One region of the Arthrobacter sp. CAN_A6 genome, then DNA from elsewhere that is predicted to be linked to it. Evidence: riboswitches for the same ligand, from Rfam matches in the RefSeq annotation. Region 1 holds a riboswitch; each other region holds the start of a gene.

Region 1 (7,309 bases):
CGGGATGAGGTACACCGCCAGGAAGGTGAGGGTTGCGGCTCCCCACAGCACGCCGACTCCCACGACGAGGCGGAGCGCGATGCGGCGGGCCACCGCACCGGGCCGGCGGACCTTTCCGATGCTCTCCGGGGCCAGGGTTCCCGTCACTGCGCAAGCCAGGCGTAGGTGAGGACGGGAACGGGGTGGGACGTGTCCGTCGCTACGCCCTGCACCGAGTTCGAGTAGGCGAACTGGCTCGGATTCTCGTAGAGGGGCAGCCCCGGCACCAGATCGGTGAGCCGGTGCTGTGCCTGCGAGTAGGCCTCCGCTGCGTCAGGGCCATCGGCCGCGCCGCGAGCCCGCAGCAGGATCTCATCCAGTTCCGGGTCGTTCACGTAGGAGGAATTCTGGCCGATGCGCTCGCCGGTGATCTCCGAGGAGTGGTACCGGATGAACAGGACGTCCGTGGTGTTGGTGTGCCACACCCCCGCCAGGGCGTCGTAGTCTCCGGCGTACCTCAGTTCCGTGAGCTGTGCCTGGGGAAGCTGGATGATCTCCAGCTCGATCCCTACCTTCCGGACCTCACCCTGCAGCTGGACGAGGAGGGGACTGGGAGCCGAGGCTTCCACTGTGGGAACTTCGACGGTCAGCCGCTCGCCGTCCTTCGTGCGGAAGCCCTCGGCATCGCGGGAGTCCCAGCCGGCGTCGTCGAGCAGTTGGTCTGCGCGCTCGGGATCGTGGGTCAGTGTGCCTTCCACCGAGGGGTCGTAGTACTTGCTCTCCTTCGAAAGGTACGAGTCGATAGGGGTGTAGGTGCCGAAGCCGAGGCTTTCCGTGACCGCCCCGGTGTCCACGGCGGCGGCGAAGGCTTCCCGGACGGCCGGGTCGCTGAAGGGCTCCCGGTTCAGGTTGAAGCCGAGCACGTACGGACTGCCGGTGCGCGGCAGGTTCTCGTAGGTGAACGCCGGGTCCGCCTGCACCGCGGCCGCGTTCTGCGGCGCGAGGTTCTCCGTCAGCCCGTACTGGCCTGACACGAGGGACTGGTAGCGGATCACGGGCTCTGCGACCACGGTGACCTCGACGCCGTCCAGATGGGCCTCGCCGGTCCCGCCGAGCCAGTCGGGAGCCCAGCCGTATCCCTCCCGCTTGGCGTAGCTGATGCTCTGTCCCGGCTGGTAGGCCTCGAGGACGTAGGGCCCGGATCCCACCGGGTTCTGGCACAGGGTTTCCGGTGACTCGGTGATGGCCTTGCCCGAGTTCATGCCCAGCCAGGACTGCGCGAGCGTGTAGAGGAAGGGGGTGTAGGCGTACTCGAGGTGCGCTTCGAAGGTGTAGTCGTCGATCACCGTTCCATCGACGTAGGGCGCGATGTAGGCAGCGGCCAGCGGCGACTTCGTGGCAGGATCCCGCATGTGCTCGAGGTTTTGCTGGAACACGGTCGCGTTCCACGGCGACCCGTCGCTGAACGTCACGTCCTTTTTGAGGTGGAACGTGTACGTCCTGCCGTCCTCGGAGATGTCCCAGGACTCGGCGAGATAGGGGGCGATCTCGCCGTCGTCGTCGAGCGTGACCACGTTGTCGTAGATCAGCCGGCCCAGGAACTGCTGCTGCGTGGCCGAGATGCCGTGGCCGTCGAGGCAGCCGGGCTCGGCGGAGATCGAGACATTGAGGACCCCGCCGTCCACGGGCGTGGCGTCAGCGGGCACGGTCTGCGTCCCGGCAGGGGAAGCGCAGGACGCGAGCAGACCGGCGACGACGGCGAGGGTTGCGCCGCGGGTCAGGGTGCGACGAACCCGGAAGCGGGCATGAAAAGGCAGGGACATGGGGTTCCTTCTGTGCGCTGTACGAGGAAGCGGGCATGGGTCATCGCGGCAGGGACTGCGCAATGGGAGATGGTGGCGACGGCGGCCGGCCGGGCCGGTGCCGCAGGCGGGGTGGCGTCAGGCGGTGAGAAGTGGACAGCTGTGGGAACGCATCATGCGTCATCCTTCCGGTTGCTCTTGACCGCACCGGACGCCGCAACAGATGCGGTGGGCGCAGCCCGCTTCGTCATCCGAACCACCCGGAAAGCATGGGGTTGGTGCGCGGCCAAGTCGGAGCTTGACGGCCGCATCTCTTGAAGCTGACCCCACTGTATGCGGGATTTTTCCGCTGTCCAGTCGGGTCAGGTCACAGACGGTCATAAAGGGCAGGCAGCAGCTTTCTTACGTTCTGTGTCGTGCCCGGCGTTGACGGCGGGCTCCGGGTGCCCCTAGCGTGGGAGGCGCAATCAAGAGTTCCAGCCACAGGCCCTGGCCGGCTGGACAGCAACCCTCTCGTCGTAGCGGGGTGCTCCAGGTGATGATTCGGCCGCTGGGCAGTTTTCGCCCGAGCGGCAAGTACGGCGTTTCCCCCGCTGCCTTCTGTTTCTCGGTGTGCGGGACGACGCCTTTTTCGAAGGATGTGGGCATGGCGTTGGATGTCAATTTGGAGCCGGCGGTTCTCCGGCAGGCTTTCGGGCGGTTTCCCTCAGGGATCGCCGCGCTCTGTGCCCGGGTGGATGGAGTTCCCGAGGGCATTGTTGCTTCCTCGTTCACCGTGGGGGTGTCGCTCGATCCGCCACTGGTGATGTTCGCCATCCAGAACACCTCGCGCACCTGGCCGGAGCTGCGAAAGCAACCCCGTATCGGTGTTTCGGTCCTGGCCTCCGGGCAGAAGGATGCCTGCCTGCAGATCGCGTCGAAGTCAGCCGACCGGTTCGCAGCACTCGACATCGAAGACACACCCGCCGGCGCCGTTCTGCTCTCCGACGCCGTGCTGTGGCTGGACTGCTCGGTCGAGGCCGAATATCCCGCCGGGGACCACCAGGTGGTGCTCCTCCGGGTGCACGGCCTGCAGTTCGAGGACAAGGACTCTGCGCCGCTCGTGTTCCACGCCTCCGAATTCCACCGGCTGCCGGAGCCGTCGCTGGTATAGCGGGAAATGTTTCGAATCGGGGCCTCCCGGGTACTGATACCGGAAACACTCTCCGAAAGGACGCCCATGTACCAGTCAGTCGCCAAGCAGACCGTCGCCGAACTGGGTGGCCCCACGAGCGTCCTGGTCCGGCAGAAGAACGACCACGTCAAGCTCAACGCCTTGCTGAAGGAACTGGAGGGATCGAGCGGAGCCGAGCAGGGCGATGTGCTGCGGCGCATCTACCGGCTGGTGTTCCCCCACGCCTTCGCCGAGGAGGCGGTGCTCTGGGCCGTGGTGCGGCGGGTCCTGCCCGACGGCGAACAACTCACCCTTAAGGTGGAGCAGGAGCACCAGGAGGTCAATGAACTGGTGACGCGGCTCGAAACCCTCGAGGAGGGGGACCCGGAGCGGGAACGCGTGCTCGACCGGCTGGTCGAGGTGCTGGGGGAGGACGTGGCGCGGCGGCCGCCAGGCAACGCCGTCGCGGCGGTTCCGCTGTCCCTCATCGACCGCATCCGCGACGCGGTCGACACCGCAATACTGCAGAGGCCGAAAGCCGTTCCACCGGTTCTTCACCGCACGAGCACCCTGCTGGCTCGGGTCGCCCATTCGATCGAGCACCTCCCGCTCCTGACACACGGAGAGGACCCGAGCACGAGCAGGGGAGGCCGACGGTCCGACGGGAGCAGACGACGCCGGCCTCCCCTCGCGGGCGTTGTCGTTGTCGCGGCCGAAGGAGTTGTGGCGGGAGAGCTGGTGTTCCGCGCGCTCACCCGCCGGGCTCGCCGCTGAACGCTCGATCCCGGCTCGGGCCTGGCGGTTCGGTTCCTAGCCGGTGCTCGCCGCATCCGGTTCAGTCCTGCGACGGCCGTTCGCCGGCATCGAAGTGTTCCTCGTAGACCCGCTTGGCTTCCTGCAGCACCTCCGGATCGAGCCGGCCGAGCGGGCGGACGTCGACGAGCAGCGGCTCGCAGTCCGGGCCCCGGCCCACGCACGCCCCGGTGAGTACCCATGCATAGCGGTCCTCGTCCTCCGCAAGGTGCTCGTACTGGCAGATCTGGCGTGCAAGCCAGTCCTTGAGCGGCCGGGTCCACCACGACTCCGGTGTGAGGGGGTTGACGGACAATCCCGGCAGCGTCAGCCCACTCTCGGCGTCGAGACTGCTGGAATCCCTGTCGGCTTCGAAGCCCTTGGAGTACCGCAGGTAGAGGTAGTCGACGGACGGCACGAGATCCGCGAGTTCAGCCAGGCTGGAGAGGGTGAGCTCCCCGGATTCTGCTTTGCGCGGTGCGGTGGCGGATTCCATGTGGCCAAGCCTAGGAAGGGTCGTCCCCGGGCTCAACAGCAGGGATCGGTGAACCGGCTCTTTACTGCTGCTGTGCGACGTGAGATATTCCTGTTCCTCCATCGGTGAGCAAGGTCTAATTGAGGGAAGACGTGCGTTCAACGAGGAGGTAAACCATGGAAGCATCCTGCCCGTCCTGCGGAAAGCCGCTGCAGGAGTTGGATGAAAGCCAGTGGCCCGCCGAGGGGCCCGTTCCCGAAGGGACCCTTGGCGTCTTCCAGTGCGAGGGGAACCACCGGGTGATAGTCGCCGAACCGCAGATCCAGGCGTAGGCGCACTCAGACTTCGGGGAGTTCCCGGATCGCCAGGTTCGGGTGCAGCAGCCGGTAGCCCTCGGCGTCGAGGGAATCGCGGTTGTACTCGTCGGGGAGCAGCACCACCGTGGCCCTGCTGTCACGGATGATCACGCCGGGCTCACCCGAAGTGATCGGGCCGCACTCGAGTGCCACCCCGATGCCCTCCTCCACCAGGAGGCACGCAGTACGCCCGTCGGAATCCGTGGGTGCCGCCACGAAATATTCGATGCCGTCGCGGTCGGCAAGGAAGCGGGTGGAGGAGAGGTCGATCCCCTCGAGATCCCGTTGGATGGTGACGATGTCCTGATCCGCCTGTGCCTGTTCGAAGACTTCCAGGACCGGTGCATCGCCGCACGCGGTCAGCAGCGGCAGGGCCAGCAGGATTCCCGCGGCTGCGCGGAAAAGCCGAAAATGTTCCATGGGTCTCCCATCCTATTCGGTGGGCACTGCGGTTCCGTGAAGGCTGCGCCGCTGCCCTCCTGAGGACTTCAGCGGATACCACTGCGGGCGAGGCCCTGAACGAAGTACTTCTGGAACATCAGGAACATCAGCACGATGGGCAGGATCGAAATCAGGGCAAGGGCCATGATGGCCCCGTAGTCCGCCCCGTACTGGCCCCGCAGGAAGATCAGCCCGATCGGCAGGGTGAAAAGCTCGCTGTCCTTCAGCGCGATCAGCGGCCAGGCGAAATCGTTCCACTGGTACATCACCGTCAGCAGCACCAGCACCGCGATCAGGGGTTTGCAGAGCGGAAGGACGATCTGGAGAAAGATCCGGACGTTGCCGGCGCCGTCCATCTTTGCAGCTTCCATGAGTTCATCCGGTATCGCGATGATGAACTGGCGGGCCAGGAAGATTCCGAAGGCCGACGCCGCCGACGGCAGGATCACGGCCCAGAACGTCCCATAGATCCCCAGTTCCGTGACCAGCCGGAACTGCGCCACCATCAGCACCTGGACGGGAATCATCATGGTACTCAGGACCAGCAGGAAGATGACGCCCTTGCCGCGGAAGGTGAGCTTCGCGAAGGCATACCCGGCCAGCAGGTTCACCGTGACGGTGAGGAGGGTAACGATCGACGTGATGGCCACGGAGTTACCGAACCAGAGAGCGGTGGGGAAGCTCGTGAAGATGCGCCGGAAGTTGTCGAGGGTCCAGGACGAGGGCCACAGGTTCAGTTCCCGGCTGAAGACATCGACGTTCGGTGAGAACGCGAGCGTGATCATCCAGTACAGCGGGAACATCATCACCAGTCCGACGACGACGGCGGTTCCCAGTCGTGCCGCGTTCGCGGCACGTGCCGCGGGTGAGACGTGTCGGACGCGCTGGACGACGGGGCCGGCGGCGTCGTCGTTGCGAGCCTGGGTGCCGTGCGCGTTGAGGGACTGTGCCATGGGAGTTCCTATCCTGCCGTGTCCCGCGAGCGGTTGCCGTACCACTGCACGGCCGTGAAGATCAGGGTCAGCAGGAAAATCACGATGCCGATCGCTGCTGCGTAGCTCTGGTCCCGTGTGACGAAACCGTTCTCATAGGCGTAGGTCACAAGGACCGACGTCGATCGCCCGGGACCACCGCCGGTCATGACGAAGATGGTGTCGAAGACCTGGAACGAGTAGATGACGTCCATGATGAGCAGGAAGAACGTCGACGGGCCGACGAGGGGAACGGTGATGTGGCGGAACTGCTGCCACGAGTTCGCTCCCTCGAGGCGGGCGGCCTCGTAGAGCTCCGGCGAGATACCCTGCAACCCCGCGAGGTAGATCACCATGTTGAAGCCGACCCGGATCCACAGCGTCACCAGGATGATCGAGGCGAAGGCAGCGGTGCCGTTCGATTGCCAGGGAACAGTGCCTGCACCGCCCGCACCGAGCAGTTTGTTGATGATGCCCGTCGCCTCATCGAACAGGAGTACGCCGATCAGGGCGGTCGCCACCCCCGAGATCACCATGGGGAGGTAGATCAAAGTACGGAAAGCCTGCGCCCTGGAAGTACCGAGTTCATGAGCACCGCCAGGCCGAGCCCGAGGGCAAGGCTCAGCGGCACGGTGATGAGGGTGAACACTCCCGTATTGGCCGTGGACTGCCAGAACGTGGGGTCGGCGATCAGCCGCCGGTAGTTGTCAAGGCCCACCCATCCGCTCGCCCCGAAGCCGCTGGACTCCTGGAAGCTGATGAGGAAGGCCCAGCCCAGCGGGATGAAGAGGAACAGTCCGAGGAGAACAAGGTTGGGGGTGAGGAAGCCGTAGGCCGCGCTGGTGGAGCGGAACCGTTTCCCGGTCCGTCCGGCCCCTGGGTCATAGGTCGCTGCCGGTGTCGGGGGTGCGGCGGATCCCTCGCGCTCGGAGGTGCCCGCGGACATCAGCCGGTGGCCTCGGCCACCGCTGTTGCTATGTTCGCAAGCGTCTCGTCCACCGACTGGTTCTGGGTGAAGGCGGCTTCGAGCTGGTCACGCAGTTTGGGGTTGATCTCCGCCATCGCCGGGTTTGTCAGTTGCTGGACGTCCTCGGGCTGGAGTGTGGTGGCCTGGTCCACGAAGATACCGGCGATATCGGGGCGTGTCTGGTAGTCGAGTTCGGTGCCTACCAGCGACTGCAGGGTGGGCAGTTCCATGGCGCGTGCGCAGAAGTCGGACATCTGGTCCGGCTGCACCATGAACTTGAGGAACTCGGCTGCGAGTTCCGGGTTCCTCGCGTTCTTGGTGGCGACGAGCGCGTTCCCGCCGAGGTCGCATGCCCCACGTTCGTCGCGGGGCA
Region 2 (7,309 bases), on a different contig from region 1:
TCGCACGTCATGCCCGCGGTGCAGGAGCCGAAGGAAACGCGCTGGTACGCACGCGCAACTTCCTCGGCCAGGCCTTCGGCCTCCTTGTACAGGCGATCCGGCGTGCCACCCGACTCGCGGTCGCCATGGAGGCGCGGGGATTCGGGGCGGGCCCGCGTACCTGGGCCCGCGAGAGTAGATTCAGCTCGCTCGACGCGGTCGTCGCGGCGGGAGGTGTGGGAATCGCCGCTGCTGCACTGACGGCGGCCCTGCTGGCCGGGACCTGGAGCTTCCTCCTGTCCTGATACCGGAAGGGCCGCCGCGAAATGCACCCGGCGGCTGATGGAAATCCCTAGAGCACGTCCGAGAGGAATGACTTCAGCCGCGGGGTCTGCGCGTTGTCGAAGAGGGCCGCGGGCGGCCCGCTTTCGACCACCACACCGCCGTCCATGAACGTGACGGTGTCGGAGACGTTCCGGGAGAAGCCCATCTCATGCGTCACCACCACCATGGTCATGCCGGCCGTCGCGAGGTCGGCCATGAGCGCAAGGACGCCCTTGACGAGTTCCGGGTCCAGCGCCGAGGTCGCCTCGTCGAAGAACATGACCTCGGGGTCCATGGCAAGGGCCCTGGCGATGGCGACACGCTGCTGCTGGCCGCCGGACAGGTTGGCAGGGCGAACCTCCGCCTTGTGCTTCAGCCCCACCTGGTCGAGTTGGGCGAGTGCCTTCTCGCGCGCCTCGTCCGCGGACATGCCGCGGAGCTTCCGCAGTGCCAGTGAGACGTTGTCCACGACGGTCTTGTGCGGGAACAGGTTGAACTGCTGGAACACCATGCCGATGCGGCGGCGCAGTTCATCCGGATTGTCCTTGAGGACCGAGCGCCCGTCGAGCAGGATGTCGCCCTGGTCCGGTTCGATGAGCCGGTTCAGGACCCGCAGCAGGGTCGACTTGCCCGAGCCGGACGGACCGATCACCGAGGCCGTGGTGCCGCGCTCCACGTGCAGGTCGATACCGCGGAGCACATGGTTGGAACCGAAGGAGAGGTGGAGGTTGCGCCCGGTCAGGGTGCCTGATTCAAGAGTGCTCATGTTCTTGCTCCTTCGCCGATCCGTGCGGCAATATCATCGGGTTCGGGCTTCTCCCGCTTACCCATCCGCAGACGGTTGTCGATGTAGTTGACCAGGTGCGTCAGCGGAACGGTGAGGCACAGGTACAGCGCTGCCGCCGCGATGAGCGGTGAGAGGTTGCCCGTGTTGCTTGCCGCGTCGTTGCCGATGCGGAACAACTCGCGCTCACTGGCCAGCAGTCCGAGGAAGTAGATCAGGGAGGATTCCTTGATCAGGGCGATGAACTGGTTCACCAGGGCGGGCAGGACGCGACGGACGCCCTGGGGGATGACCACCAGTTGCATCGAGGAGCGGTAGCTGAAGCCCAGTGCGCGGGACGCCTCGAGCTGGCCCTTCTCGACGCTCTGGATGCCGGAGCGGAAGATCTCCCCGATGTAGGCGGCGGCCATGAGCGACAACGCCAGGATGCCCATCGGGAACGGGCTCGTGCTGCCGGTCAGTTGCCGGAAGAGCGGACTCAGCCCGATCCCGATGAGCAGGATGATGACGACGGCAGGAACTCCCCGGAAGATGTCCGTGTACACGCGTGCGGCCCAGCGAAGCGCCCGGTTCCGCGAAATGCCCATCACCGCGAGGATCATCCCGAGCACCGTCCCGATCACGCCGGAACTGATCGCCAGGATCAGGGTGTTCGGCAGGCCGACGGTGAGGAGTTCCGGAAGGACGGAACCCATTGCCTCCCAGTCGAAGAAGGTCTGCAGGAGCTGTTCGAAGGCGTTCATGCAGGGCCTACTTGGCTTCTACGGCTTTGCTGCCGGGCTTCCAGTCGGTCGGCATTTCGCGTTCCGGGTACCACTCCTGGGTGAGTTCGGCCCAGGTGCCGTCCTCGATCACGGCGTCGAGGCCGGAATTCAGGGCATCGATCAGCGGCTGGTTCTCGCTGTTGACTGCATAGGCGGTGAAGTTCTCCGTGTTGATGATGGTTTCGGCGATGGTGGTGCCGTCACCCTCCTTGACCTGGCCCGTGGCCTGCTGCGACGGGGCCACCCAGGCATCGACCTGGCCGTTCGTCACGTTCGCGTAGACAGTGTTGTAGTCGGCGAAGCGGACGGGCTCCAGGCCCAGGGTGTTCGTCACGTAGTCGTCCTGCACCGTGCCCTGGACGACGCCGATGCGGGTACTCTCCGACAGCGAGTCGAAGCCCGTGATGTCGGAGTCGCTCTTGGCAACGACAGCCATGTAGCCGAAGTCGTAGCCGTTGGTGAAGCCGACGCCTTCGCGGCGTGACGCGGTGGTGGAGATCGAGGAGGAGCCGACGTCGAACTGCTTGTTCTGCACCTGTGCCAGAAGGGCGGAGAAATCGGTCGAGGCGAACTCGACTTCGAGGCCGAGTTCGTCGCCGATGGCGCGGAGCAGCTCGTTGTCGTAGCCGGTGAAGACACCGTTCTCGATGAAGATGTTGGGAGGCGCATCGGAAAGGGTGCCCACGCGGAGGGTGCCCTCGGTGACCAGCCCCAACTTCGAGGTGTCGATCTGGTCCAGCGGTGTGGTTTCCTCGGTGGTGTACTGGTCGAGCGACTGCTGGTCGCTGCCGGCCAGGGCATCGGTGGTAGGGCCGGAGTCGGTGGAATCACTGCTGTTCGAGCCGCACGAGACGGTCAGGGCGAGCAGGGGGACGGTGAGGGCTGCAAGGACTTTTCGGGACAGGTTCATGGCTTCCTTCGATGGACGCGGCCCGGGTTACGGGCGTGCGGAATCAGGGACGGGATGTTTCAGGGGGTGCCGGATGACGGCGGACGATGCTCGGCTCTGCTGCTTACTCGGGTGACACGCTCGCTGCTCCAGGCTGTGCGGGCGTTCGGCGGCCATTGCCTTTCGGGCTGACCGGCATTCCGCCGTACTTGCCTACCGGGGGACTTGGCCCGGCGGCCGAATCTTCACCTGGAGCACCCCACTACGGGAGAGGGTTGCTGTCCAGCCGGCCAGGGCCCGTGGCTGGAACTCTTGATTGTGTAACAACGTTATATGATGGCGCGGCGCAGGACAAAATGAACGGGCAACACTGCGTAAGGAAGCTTCTCGGAAGACGGACTGTGTGCTATGTGAACCGGTCCACGAGCTCCGACAGCTCGCGGGTCAGCTCCTCCGAGGTGGCGATGGGCGTGCCATCGATGGCGGTGACCGGCGTCAGCAGGCGCACGCTCGAAATCAGCCACACCGCGTCCGCCTCGAGCAGGTGATGCGGTTCCAGCGGCCCGTAGCCCAGATCCCAGCCGCTCCCGTGCGCAGCCTTGAACAGTGCTCCCTGGGAGGTCCCGGGAAGGATGCCGCTTTCGAGCTGCGGCGTCAGCAGGGTCTTGGCCGCGCCCTGACGGCGCGCGAGGAGGACAGTGGACGTCGGACCCTCGAGGACCTTTCCGTCCGACGACGTGAAGATGACGTCGTCGGCGCCGCGGGACTTCGCGTAGCGGACCGCGGCCATGTTGACGGCATAGGAGAGCGTCTTGGCGCCCATCAGGAGCCACGGCGCGCGCTGAGCAACCGTGCTGTCGTAGCCACGTTCGAGGAGCAGGACTTCCACTCCGGCCTGCTGCTGCTGCCGGATGCCGGCGGGTACGGGTGACACCTGGACCCAGGCGGTGGGTTCGGCTGCGCCTTCCGTGCCGCGGGTCGCGACGAGCTTGACCACTGCTTCGGACCCCGCTGGTCGGGTGGCGGTGAACTCGTCCAGGGCGGTGCGGATGGCGCGGCTCCAGGCATCAGCCACCGGGATGGCGAGGTCGAGGGCGGCAGCCGAGGACGCCAGCCGTTCGAGGTGGGCCCGCTCCTTGCGGGGCACGCCGTCCACGGCCAGCAGCGACTCGAAGATGCCGTCACCACGCGTGGCTCCGAGGTCGTTGGCCATGAGCTGCGGCTTCGACGGATCGACTATGCGGCCGTCACCATGCGCTGAGTCGAGGAACACCAGAACAGTCATGGGGCCAGCTTATCCAACGTGGTCAACGAAGCTACCTCGAGAAACTTCGGGGAACATCAGGCATCGTCGGGGAACACCGCACCGAGGCCGGAGAGCACTCCGAGTGCTTTCGTCCGCACTTCCTCCCACTCTTCGGAAGGCACCGAATCAGCGGTGATGGCGCCGCCGACTCCGAGGCTGAGGCGCGCGCCGTCGTCGGTGTGTTCGATCACCAGGGTGCGGATGACGACGGCGAGGTCAGCGGCGCCGGTCAGGGAAAGGTAGCCGGCCGCGCCCGAATAGATTCCACGGGCCCGGCCCTCGAGATGTTCGAGGATGGCCATGGTGCTGATTTTGGGTGCACCCGTCATGGACCCCGCAGGGAAAGCCGAGGCGATCACCTCGGCGCGGGAGGTTCCGGGCTTCAGCTTTGCCTCGATGGTGCTGACCAGCTGGTGCACGGTGGCATAGGTTTCGATGTCGCAGAGGCGGCTCACGGTGACCGACCCCGGGACGGCGTGGTGCGAGAGGTCGTTGCGGAGCAGGTCGACGATCATGATGTTCTCCGCGCGGTCCTTGAGCGAGGCTGCGAGGTCCCGGCGAAGCCCCGCATCGGTCGCCGGATCCGGCGAACGGCCCCTGGTGCCCTTGATGGGTTCGGCCCGGAGGCCGCCGTCGGAGTCGATCCTCAGGAAGCGCTCGGGCGAGGTACTCGCGACGGCGAAGCCGGGCCAGCGGATGAGATGCCCGAACGGTGCCGGGCTCGCACGGCGCAGGCGCAGGTAGGTGGCGAACGGGTCGACCGGGCGCTCCACGACTGACACGAGAGAGGTGGTGAGGCACACCTCATAGGTGTTGCCGTCGGTGATCTGTTCCTGTGCCTGTCGGATCTTGTCGAGGTACCCGGCGCGGGAGTCCCTCACCTCGAAGACCGGCGGTTCGGCGAAGGCCCGTTCGGTCGATTCGGGGACCTGCTGCCCGGTGACGAGAACAGCCTTCCGTACCGCGGCGTGCCAGTCCACGCACCCGGGGTCGGGCGCGCCGTCGTTCAGGCTGAGGAGGAACACCGCGTTTTCCCGGTGGTCGAGAACGACGGCGCGACCGGCGAAGATCAGAGCGGCATCGGGAAGGGGCGAGGAGGAAAGCGAGCCTCCGCCCGTTTCGCGCTTCAGTTCGTAGCCCAGGTAACCGAGCCAACCGAGCGCGAAACCGCACTCGTAGCCGTCGGGGCGTCGGACCACGCGGCGTCCCCAGGCGTCGTCGAGCCAGCGGAAGAAGGGCTCGCGGATGCGCGTTGTCACCGCGCCGGCACTCACCTCGGTGACGCCGTCCGAGTGCTGCGCGCGCTGGCCGAACCGTCCGGCGTCGTCAGCCAGGATGGAGAAACGGCTGCGTTCGGATGCCGGCGTGGCACCGGCATCCGAACTGTCCAGCCATACCGCCGACTTCGAGTTCGGGTAGAGGGCTGCGAACAGCGCCGCGGGATCCGGCACGGCGTCGATCCGCTCCACGCGCAGGTTCAGTCCGCGGCGCGCGGCGCGCTCGACGGACATCAGCCGTTCGCACTGGGGCAGGCTGGTGAGGGCCAGGCGTACGCGGTGCGGGGTGGCCTGCCCCTGGTGCCCCTGGATGACGACGTCGGCGGAGGAGTCGGGGCGATCGGCGTCGAGCCAGGAGGTTTCCTGCTCGGCCCACCGCTCCCAGAACGGCTCGTAGGTTCCGCCGTCGCGTGCCAGGGCGCTGCTCCGGCGGAGCGCTCCGGGAGCCTCCACCCAAAGGACGGCGTCGAGCAGGCCGCGCGCCTCGCGGGCGGCCGCTCCAACACCCTCGACGAGCACGATGTCAGCGGGCGGCGTATGCCTGAGCTCGCCGTCGCGCCCGTTGTCCCAGTCCCAAGCCTGCCAGGACGCATCTTCTCCCGATGCCAGCGGCGTCAGCACCTGCCGGACGTAGCGGTCGATGCCGTCGCGCAGGCCGTCCCACCCCGGGTAGATGTCTTCGAGGTGGAACATGCTCACGGTGTGGTGTTCGCGCAGCAGTGCGGCCAGTTCACCGGCGAGGGTGGTCTTGCCCGCGCCGGAACGGCCGTCGATCGCGACGATGAGCGGTGCATTTCGGGAAGGGATCATGACGGGGTCAGGCCAGCGCAAGCAGGGTGCCCACGCCGACGAACAACGAGCCGAAAGTCCGGTTCATGATCGTCTGTCCGCGGGAGTGCTGCGTGAAGCGGCTGAAGGACCGGGCCGTCGCGGCATAGAAGAACCACATCACCAGCAGGTCGATGGTGATGACGGTGGCCGCGAGCACCGCGTACTGCTCGGCGAGCGGCTGGTCCGTGCGGATGAACTGGGGAATCAGTGCGAGGAAGAAGACGATCGCCTTGGGGTTCAGGAGGTTGACCCACATGCCCCGACGGAACAGCGACAGCGATCCCTCGGTACGCCGCTCCGCAAGGATCTCCTCGTCCAACGCCGGCTTCTGCAGGAACTTCCGGACCCCGAGGTATACGAGGTAGGCCGCTCCGGCATATCGGATCACGTTGAATGCCACCGGCGAATTCGAGACCAGGAGCCCGACGCCGGCTGCTGCCACTCCGATGTGCACCAGGAGGGCGGCCTGCTGGCCGAGGATGCCCCAGATCGACCGCCGAAATCCGACGGTCAGGGCGTTGCTCATGGTGTTGACCGCACCGGCACCCGGGCTGAAACTGATGAGTGCGCCCGCGCCGAGTAGCGCAAGCCAAACCGAGGGATTCACCCTTTCATAGTAAGCAGTGCGCAGCGGTTCGTTTCCCGGCTGGTCGCTGATCCGGATCTTCAGGTGCCGCAGGGGCAGCCCGTCCGAGGCAAATTCTGGAGTGCGTGATCCCGAAGCCGGTTGTCGACCGGGTTCAGGCCCGCGCCAGCACCTCGATGCTGGGGATGAGGAAGACCCCGTCGGGAGCCCTTCCCCAGGTCCGCCAGCCCTCGGCCAGCCGTGCCAGGTCCTTCCTCTCGGCCAGGCCGCGCTCGAGGGCCTGCTCGGCGAAACCTGAGTGCAGCACCCGCTCGGCCCAGGACTCCGCGTGGAACCGCCGGCGTTCAGCCGTGGCGTAGATCCAACTCGACGTCGAAACTTCCGTCTCGGTGAAGCCGGCTTCCTGGGCCCAGGAGAGTAGGTGTCGGCCGCCGTCGGGCTCGGCATTGTTGCCCCTCGCAATCCGCTGGTACAGCTCCATCCACTCGGTGAGCGCAGGGGAGGCGGGGAACCAGGTCATGGCGTGGAAATCGGCGTCCCGTACTGCCACCACGCCACCGGGCCGGACT
Region 3 (7,309 bases), 170 kb from region 1:
AATCGAGGGAGGTGGTGGTCACGATACTGCTCCTTGTGCTGGTGATGAGGGTAGGACCCTTGCCGGCATTTCGGGAACGGCCGCGAGCAGCGCCCGCGTGTAGTCGGTCGCCGGGTTGGAGAACAACGATGACGCCGTACCCGACTCCACCACGCGGCCGTCCTTCATCACGAGGACGTCGTCGCTCACGTGGTGGATCACGCCGAGGTCGTGGCTGATGAAGAGGTAGCTGAGGCCCAGTTGTTCCTGCAGGTCGGCGAGGAGGTCCAGCACTTGCGCCTGGATGGAGACGTCGAGCGCCGAGACCGGTTCGTCGAGCAGCAGGACCCGCGGCTGCAGGGCGAGCGCCCGCGCAATCGCGACCCGCTGCCGCTGACCACCCGAGAGGGTCAGCGGGCGACGGCTGATGAGATCGAGCGGTAGGCCCACCTGTTCGAGGAGCGACGCCGCCCGATCATTCCGCTCGTCCGCGGTACCCACCGCGCCGGCATCGAGCGCGTCGGTGATGACGCGTCCCACGCTGAAGCGCGGATCGAACGAGCTCAGCGGATCCTGGTTCACCAGCTGGATGTCGGGCCGGTGCTGCCGCCGCTGCGCTTCGGTAACGACGGAGGTAACGATGCCGAGGGGGACACCGGAGTCGGCGGAACCCCCACTAACGACATGCGCAGCCGAATGACGGCCTCTGCGCACCTGGCCGGGCGGAAAACCAGCTGCTCCGGTCTCGAAGCCGGAATTCCCTGAGCCAGTCACCCCTGCAGGAGAATCAGAACCTGCCCGAGAACCGTCACCGGCAACGCCCGCCGCCCCTGCAGCTGCAGCAGCCGAGCCGCCCCCGTGGGCAAACCCTGAGAAAGCGCCCACCCACGGCAGCCCGCCCAGCGTCACCGTGCCGGCGTCGGGCTCGGTCAGCCCCAGCGCAATGCGCGCCGTCGTCGACTTGCCTGAGCCCGATTCACCGACGATGCCCAGCGTCCGCCCCGCCGGCAGGGTAAAGGAGACGTCGTCGACAACGGTGCGCCGCGTCCCGCCCGGCCCCGGATAGCTCTTCACCAGTCCGCGTGCCTCAAGCGCTGGAGCATCGGACGAGAACGTCGACGGCCGAGAAGGCCGAGCGGCAACCGACACCCGCGGCACCGACGACAGCCGCGTCCCCTTGCCCGCCGCCGACGGCACGGCGTCGATGAGTTGCCGCGTGTACTCGTGCCGCGGATTGCCCAGTACCTCGGAGGCCCGCCCCGACTCGACGATGCGCCCGTTCTGCATCACGGCGATCTCGTCGGCGAGGTGGCTGACGACGGCGAGGTCATGCGAGATGAAGATCAGCCCGCGCCCCTGCTCCTTCAGGCCCGCAAGCAGTTCGAGGATCTGGGCCTGCACCGTGGCGTCGAGCGCGGTGGTCGGCTCGTCGGCGATCACGAGCCGGGGATTCAGCACCGTGGCCTGCGCAATCAGCGCACGCTGCCGCAGCCCACCGGACAGCTCGCCGGAGCGCTGGCGGGCACGGACCTCGGGGTCCGGAATGCCGGCGTCGCGCAGGGCTGCGAAGATGCGGGACTGCCGCTCATCCCGCCCCCGGACGCCGTGCGCCCGCAGTGCCTCGTCGATCTCCTGACCAACGGTGCGCAGCGGATCGAGGGAGACGAGCGCATCCTGCAGCACGTACCCGATGTCCTTGCCGCGCAAACGCCGCCACTGCCGCTCAGAGAGCCGTGACGCATCGTGCCCCAGCACCTCGAGCCGGTCCGCGGACACCCGCGCATTCGGGGCGTTGAGCCCGACGAGGGTCCGCGCGGTCACGGTCTTGCCGGATCCGGATTCACCCACGAGGGCGAGGGCCTTGCCCGGTGCCAGGGCCAGCGACACGTCGCGGACGACGTCGACCGGCCCCCGCGGCGTCGTGAAGGAGACGTTGAGGTTGTCGATGGAGAGAAGTGGTGCAGTCATGGTCAGACCTCTGCTTCGAGTCGGCGCTGCAGGTGGTGGCCCACCACGGTGGTGGTCAGCGCGGCGAGGGTGATGAAGATGCCGGGGAACGCCGCGATCCACCAGGCGACCTGGAGGTAGTTGCGGCCGTCGGCGAGCGTGGCGCCCCATTCGGCGGCCGGCGGCTGTGCACCGAGGCCGAGGAAGCTCAGCGACGACGCCCAGACGATGGCCTGCCCGACGCCGAGCGTGACGAGGACGAACAGCGGCCGCACCACGTTGGGCACGATGGTGTGGAGGAGGATGTGCGAGCGCGAACGCCCCAGCGACAGCGCGGTCTCGACGTACGGAGCGGCGATGACCTGCAGCGTCTGGGTACGCAGCATCCGCGCGTAGCCGGGCGCGGTACCGACGCCGACGGCGATGGCTGCCGTCACGACGCCGGTTCCGGATACCGCGATCACGATCAGCGCGAGCAGCAGGCCGGGGAACGCGAAGAGCACCTCGACGAAGCGGCAGATCGCGGAGTCGAGCCATTTGCCGGACACGCCGGCGGTGATGCCGAGCGCACCGCCGAGGATCAGCCCGATGGCCGTGGCGGACAGTCCGAGCAGCAGCGACTGGCCGGTTCCGGCGATGACCCGCGAGAAGACGTCGCGCCCGTTCTGGTCGGTGCCGAAGAAGTGCGCGGCATTGGGTGCCTGGAACGCGCTGGCCGGGTCGATGACGTACGGGTCCTGCTGCAGGAACAGCGACGGCACGACGGCGGCCAGCACCAGGAACGTGAGCAGTGCGCCCGCGATCCAGACCCCGATCGGCGTGCCGTGCAGGAAGCGAGCCGCCCGCGAGGGAGTGCGCGGGGCGGAAGGTGCGGGAGCCGGGGAGCCGGGACCCGCCGTCGTCGTTGGTTCGAGTGCCAGGCTCGTGCTGCACTTCCCTTCGGGTTGGTGCGGGGATCCACCACGCGGTAGAGGAGGTCCACGGCGAGGTTCACGAGGATGTAGACCGCGGCGATGAGAAACACCACCGCGAGGGTGATGGGGAGGTCGCGGTTGAGAATGGCGTCCACGAGGGAACGGCCGAGGCCTGGGCGGGCGAAGATGATCTCCGCAACCACCGCCGAGCTGATGAGTGAGCCCACGGCCCAGGCCGAGAGCGTGATGCCCGGCAGGATCGCGTGCCGCAGGGCGTGGGTGATGCGGACGGCGGTGTCGCTCAGGCCGCGGGCCCGGGCACTGAGGATGAACGGCTGCGCCAGCGCGTCCTCGAAGGACGCGCGGGTGACCTGCGCGATGAACCCGGCGAGCGGAATCGCGAGGGACAGCGCGGGCAGCACGAGCGAGCGGAAGCCGTCATTGCCCGCCACGGGGAACCAGCCGAGGACGACGGCGAACACCACCGCGAGCATGATGCCCACCCAGAACTGGGGGAGCGAGGCGAAGAAAACCTCGACGCCTCGTCCCACGGAATCGAGAACGCGTCCCCGCCCGACGGTCAGCAGGGTGAAGGCCAGCGCGATGATCCACGCGAAGACCAGCGCGAGGCCGGCCAGCTGGAAGGTGGGGAGGATCTGCGGGCCGAGGATTTCCAGGACCGGCACCTTGAAGATGTAGGACGTGCCGAAGTTCCCGGTGAAGAGGCCGCCGAGGTAGGCGAGGTACTGGACGAGGACGGGCTGGTCGAGGCCGTACTCGGCCTTCACCGCCGCCACGGTCTCGGGCGACGGAGAGGAACCGGCACCGCCGAGGATCGCCGTGATCGGATCGCCCGGGGTCAGCCGGAGGACAAAGAACGTCAGCGTGACCGCGGCCCAGAGGACGAAGATGCTGCCCGCCGCCCGCTGGGCGATGACCTTGCCGGCCGCACCGGCCGTCGCCGTCGTGCGGGGCGCCGCACTCAATGGATCGAGGTGCTTGGAATCGAGGGTGCTCATGGCTGGTCAACCGCCGTCACGTCGTAGAGGTAGGGGAGGGACAGGCTCGGCTCGAGGGCGAAATTCCCGAAGCGGTCGCTGCGGAGTGCCACCTGGCTGGCTTGGTTGTAGAGGGGGAGCTGCAGGGCGTTGTCGCTGACGATCTGCTGGGCCTGGTAGTAGAGGTCCTCGCGGGTTTCCGCGTCATCGGTGGCGAGGGCCTCGTTGAGGATGCCGTCGAGTTCCGGGTTGCGGAAGCCCGAGCCGTTGGCCACGAAGCCGGCCGACTCGGTGTATTCCGAGGAGAAGACGATCCGGAGCACGTCGGCGGTGTTGGTGTTCCAGTAGTCGGCACGGAGGTCGTACTCGAAGTTGTTGCCCTGTTCGCTGACCGTCGCGGCGTCACCGTTCTCGATGAGGACCTCGAAGCCCACCTGCTTGGCGGTCGCCTGGATCTGGGTGACCAGTGCCTGGTGTGCCGTCGGCCAGGAGTTCGGTGTATAGGGGAAGTGGACGGTGAGGCGCTCGCCGTCCTTCGTGCGGTAGCCGTCGTCGTCGCGCCCGGTCCAGCCGGCGTCGTCGAGCAGCTGGTTCGCCTCGTCCGGATCGGGGGCGTAGACGTCCTCGAAGTCGGGCGAGTAGAAGGTGGTGGTGGAGCTCAGCGGACCGCCGGCCTTCGTGACGGTGCCGAAATAGACGCTGTTGATGCCGGCATCCACATAGGCGCTCCGCAGGAAGGCCTTGCGGACGTCGAGGTCGTCGAAGGGTGGGCGCGTGGTGTTGAGGATCAGGTTGGTGGGGTTGCCGGGGCGGTCCTGCAGGATGAGCTCGACGTTGGGGTCGGACTCGGCCTCGTCGAAGTGGACGCTCGGCATGAGGTCCAGGGCGTCCACCTGGCCGGCACGGAGCAGGCCGTAGCGCGTCGAGTCCTCGGGGACGATGCGCCACTCGATGGTCTCGAGGTACGCCGGCCCCTGATGTTCGGCGAACGGCGGAGCGGAGTTGTAGTCCTCGTTGCGGACCAGGGTGGCCTTCGACTGCGGAACGTAGTCGACGATCTTGAACGGGCCCGTCCCCACCGGAGCGTTGCAGTTCTCCGCCTGCGGACGCTTGAGCGCCTCGGGGGACTGGATGCCGAGGAAGGGCTGCGCAAGCACCTCGAGGAATGCGGCATAGGGACGATTCAGGGTCACGACGGCGGTATCCGCGGCCACCACCTCGGTTCCGGCATACGGCTTGAGGTAGCCTCCCGCGGTGCCGGACTGGGTATCCGGATCCACCATGTGGTCGAGGTTCGCCTTGACCGCCTCCGCCGTCAGTGGGGTGCCGTCCGTGAAGGTGACGTCGGTGCGGACGGTGAACGTGTAGGTGAGGCCGTCCGCCGAGACCGCCCAGTCCGAGGCGAGCCACGGGTGGATGGTGCCGTCCTTGTCCTGCGACACCAGGGAGTCGAGGTAGTTGGCGGCGATGGAGGCCTGGGGCATATCGCCGTTGACGTGGGGGTCGAGGCAGGAGATGTCCTTGCCGGTGGCGAAGACGAATGGAGTGTCCTCCCCGGCATTCGCGGCACCTCCGCAGCCGGACAGCAGAAGGCCTGCGACGGCGGTGAGGGCGATCTTTTTACGTCCAGCTCGACTGGCTGGGGTGGTGTGCTGCACGTTGGGCTCCTGTACTCATCGCCCGACGGAGGGGCGCACAGGGCAACGCGGAGCTTCCCCGGGCGTGCGACAGCACGGCGGGTAAAGACCAACGAAGCTTTTGGCTTCTCCATCGGTCCTGGCAGTAGCACCGTTCTTCGTTGTTATCCGAAGAGGGTTGCTGCGGCGTCGTCGATCCAGGTCTCTCGGCCGCTCGGGATGGTTATGGCTTCATTCAAACCGACTCGGGCAGCGTTGGCCAATGGTCCGCGTCACAGGAGGACTTTTTCGAATCCGTTCCGGCGGAGTCAGTCGGCGACGCCGGTACCCAGCTCGTTCCCGCTGGCATCGAGCGCCTGGACGGCCACGTAGGCTGCGTCCTCGGGGAGGGGAATCTCGGTTTCGAAGGATTCCCGAGCCACGGTTGCGCCTTCGGTGGCGGTCGCTTCGTCGGCACCTGTCAGGAGCCGCCATTGCGCCACCCCGGTGGCTCCGTTCCACGAGACGTAGGCGGTGCTGGCGCCGTCGTTCTCCTGGACCACCACATCCGGCGGTGTGGCCGGCTGGCCCTGCCACGCTGATTTGTAAGCGCGGTAGCTGCCGTCCCCGCCGAGTGAAACGTCATAGATGAGCGTGCCGTCCGCAGTGAATTCGGAGTAGAACGGCTGGGCGCCCCAGCTGATCAGGATATTGCCGTTGGGGAGTTCGTTGGTGTTGGCCATGCTTCCGGCAGTGCGGTCCTCCGGCGGAAGGTATTCGGTGACCACAGCGGCGGTCATCGCCTCCTCGTCGAGCTGGAGCCGCAAGCCGCGGGAGTTGTCCCCGAAATTTTCATTTGAGGCGTTGTCGAAGAGGGTCAGGGTGCCGTCGGGTGAGCGCCGGGCGTCGTGCTGCCAGGAGAACTCGGCACCGTCTCCCAGCTCGAAGTCGTTGGCCGTCCCGCCCAAGGTCCAGTCCAACTCACCCGTGGCGCGATCGATCCGGTAGATGGCACTTGTATGACGCGCGGAAACCAGGATGCCGTCGTCGTCCTCCGCTATCGAATTGACGTGGAGGTAGTCGAAGGGACTTTCCTCGGTACCCACCGCCTCGTCGTCGTCCTGTGGTGCCTCGAAGTCCTGGGTGCGCAGCGCCCCGGCGTCCCGCGCTGCGCCGAAGGCCTGGAGGGTGTCCGAGACCGGGATGTGGTCGAGCGAGCTCCACTCGAAGAGGACGTCGCCTGTGGCGATGTCGATCTCCTGGATCACGGCTTCCTCGACCCAGCCGGCCGCCGGGCCGCCGAGTTCCGAGAGGTCCGCCTCAGCGGGGTGATAGGCGCTGATCAGCATGGTCCCCCGGGGCGTGATGGTCGAGTCGTGGAAGTCGGCGTTACCGGGGGCCAGCTCGCCTCCGGTAGTGACGCTGGCAATTTCCTCGTAGGACCGGTTCAGGATAGTGAAGGTACCGTCTCCCTTGCCGCCGCCGCTGCTTCCCTCATACAGGGTGAGCACGGGTTCACCCTGGTACTCCTGGACCCGGAGCTCGAACTGGTCGTCCTGCGAGTCGTCCGGGTCGGCGGGATTGATCCAGACAGGTTCTCCCGCTGCGTCCAGCACCAGCCCGCCCGTTGTCGGTGGTTGGTCCGGGAAACCGGGCGTGAGGAAGATGAGTTCCTCCGAGGTCACGTAACCCGGCTCCCAAGCCTCACCCTGTTCGAGCTCGACGACGGGAGGGGCCAGGTCCGGACGGCTGTTATAGCTGTGGGACGAGGTCTGCTGGGTGTCCCCTTCCGCTGCGGTGCAGGCCGTCGCGGTGAGCGCCACGGTGCAGATCGCCGCGAGCCCGGGTAGGCCAC

The links. A riboswitch is a leader RNA that binds a small molecule or an ion and turns the genes downstream of it on or off. The one in region 1 is predicted to bind S-adenosylmethionine.
Region 2: another riboswitch for S-adenosylmethionine. It lies ahead of IWX75_RS02350 (ABC transporter substrate-binding protein); the one in region 1 lies ahead of IWX75_RS07675 (ABC transporter substrate-binding protein).
Region 3: another riboswitch for S-adenosylmethionine. It lies ahead of IWX75_RS06910 (ABC transporter substrate-binding protein); the one in region 1 lies ahead of IWX75_RS07675 (ABC transporter substrate-binding protein).

Annotation. Positions count from the first base shown of each region.
Region 1 is NZ_JADOUV010000003.1:309,186-316,494, forward strand. It holds gene IWX75_RS07670 (ABC transporter permease) at 1-147, opposite strand, end outside; gene IWX75_RS07675 (ABC transporter substrate-binding protein) at 144-1,802, opposite strand; SAM riboswitch class IV at 1,971-2,101, opposite strand; SAM riboswitch class IV at 2,247-2,366, shown strand; gene IWX75_RS07680 (flavin reductase family protein) at 2,428-2,934, shown strand; gene IWX75_RS07685 (hemerythrin domain-containing protein) at 3,001-3,708, shown strand; gene IWX75_RS07690 (DUF6098 family protein) at 3,770-4,222, opposite strand; gene IWX75_RS07695 (hypothetical protein) at 4,378-4,533, shown strand; gene IWX75_RS07700 (hypothetical protein) at 4,540-4,977, opposite strand; gene IWX75_RS07705 (carbohydrate ABC transporter permease) at 5,046-5,951, opposite strand; gene IWX75_RS07710 (carbohydrate ABC transporter permease) at 5,960-6,520, opposite strand; gene IWX75_RS07715 (carbohydrate ABC transporter permease) at 6,517-6,915, opposite strand; gene IWX75_RS07720 (ABC transporter substrate-binding protein) at 6,915-7,309, opposite strand, start outside.
Region 2 is NZ_JADOUV010000001.1:462,949-470,257, forward strand. It holds gene IWX75_RS02335 (energy-coupling factor transporter transmembrane component T family protein) at 1-284, shown strand, start outside; gene IWX75_RS02340 (amino acid ABC transporter ATP-binding protein) at 332-1,069, opposite strand; gene IWX75_RS02345 (amino acid ABC transporter permease) at 1,066-1,830, opposite strand; gene IWX75_RS02350 (ABC transporter substrate-binding protein) at 1,838-2,761, opposite strand; SAM riboswitch class IV at 2,941-3,058, opposite strand; gene IWX75_RS02355 (aminodeoxychorismate lyase) at 3,147-4,025, opposite strand; gene IWX75_RS02360 (chorismate-binding protein) at 4,082-6,133, opposite strand; gene IWX75_RS02365 (LysE family transporter) at 6,141-6,761, opposite strand; gene IWX75_RS02370 (methyltransferase domain-containing protein) at 6,895-7,309, opposite strand, start outside.
Region 3 is NZ_JADOUV010000003.1:140,239-147,547, forward strand. It holds gene IWX75_RS06890 (acyl-CoA dehydrogenase family protein) at 1-22, opposite strand, end outside; gene IWX75_RS06895 (dipeptide ABC transporter ATP-binding protein) at 19-1,947, opposite strand; gene IWX75_RS06900 (ABC transporter permease) at 1,950-2,687, opposite strand; partial or broken gene IWX75_RS06905 (ABC transporter permease) at 2,933-3,859, opposite strand; gene IWX75_RS06910 (ABC transporter substrate-binding protein) at 3,856-5,496, opposite strand; SAM riboswitch class I at 5,603-5,701, opposite strand; gene IWX75_RS06915 (arylsulfotransferase family protein) at 5,784-7,309, opposite strand, start outside.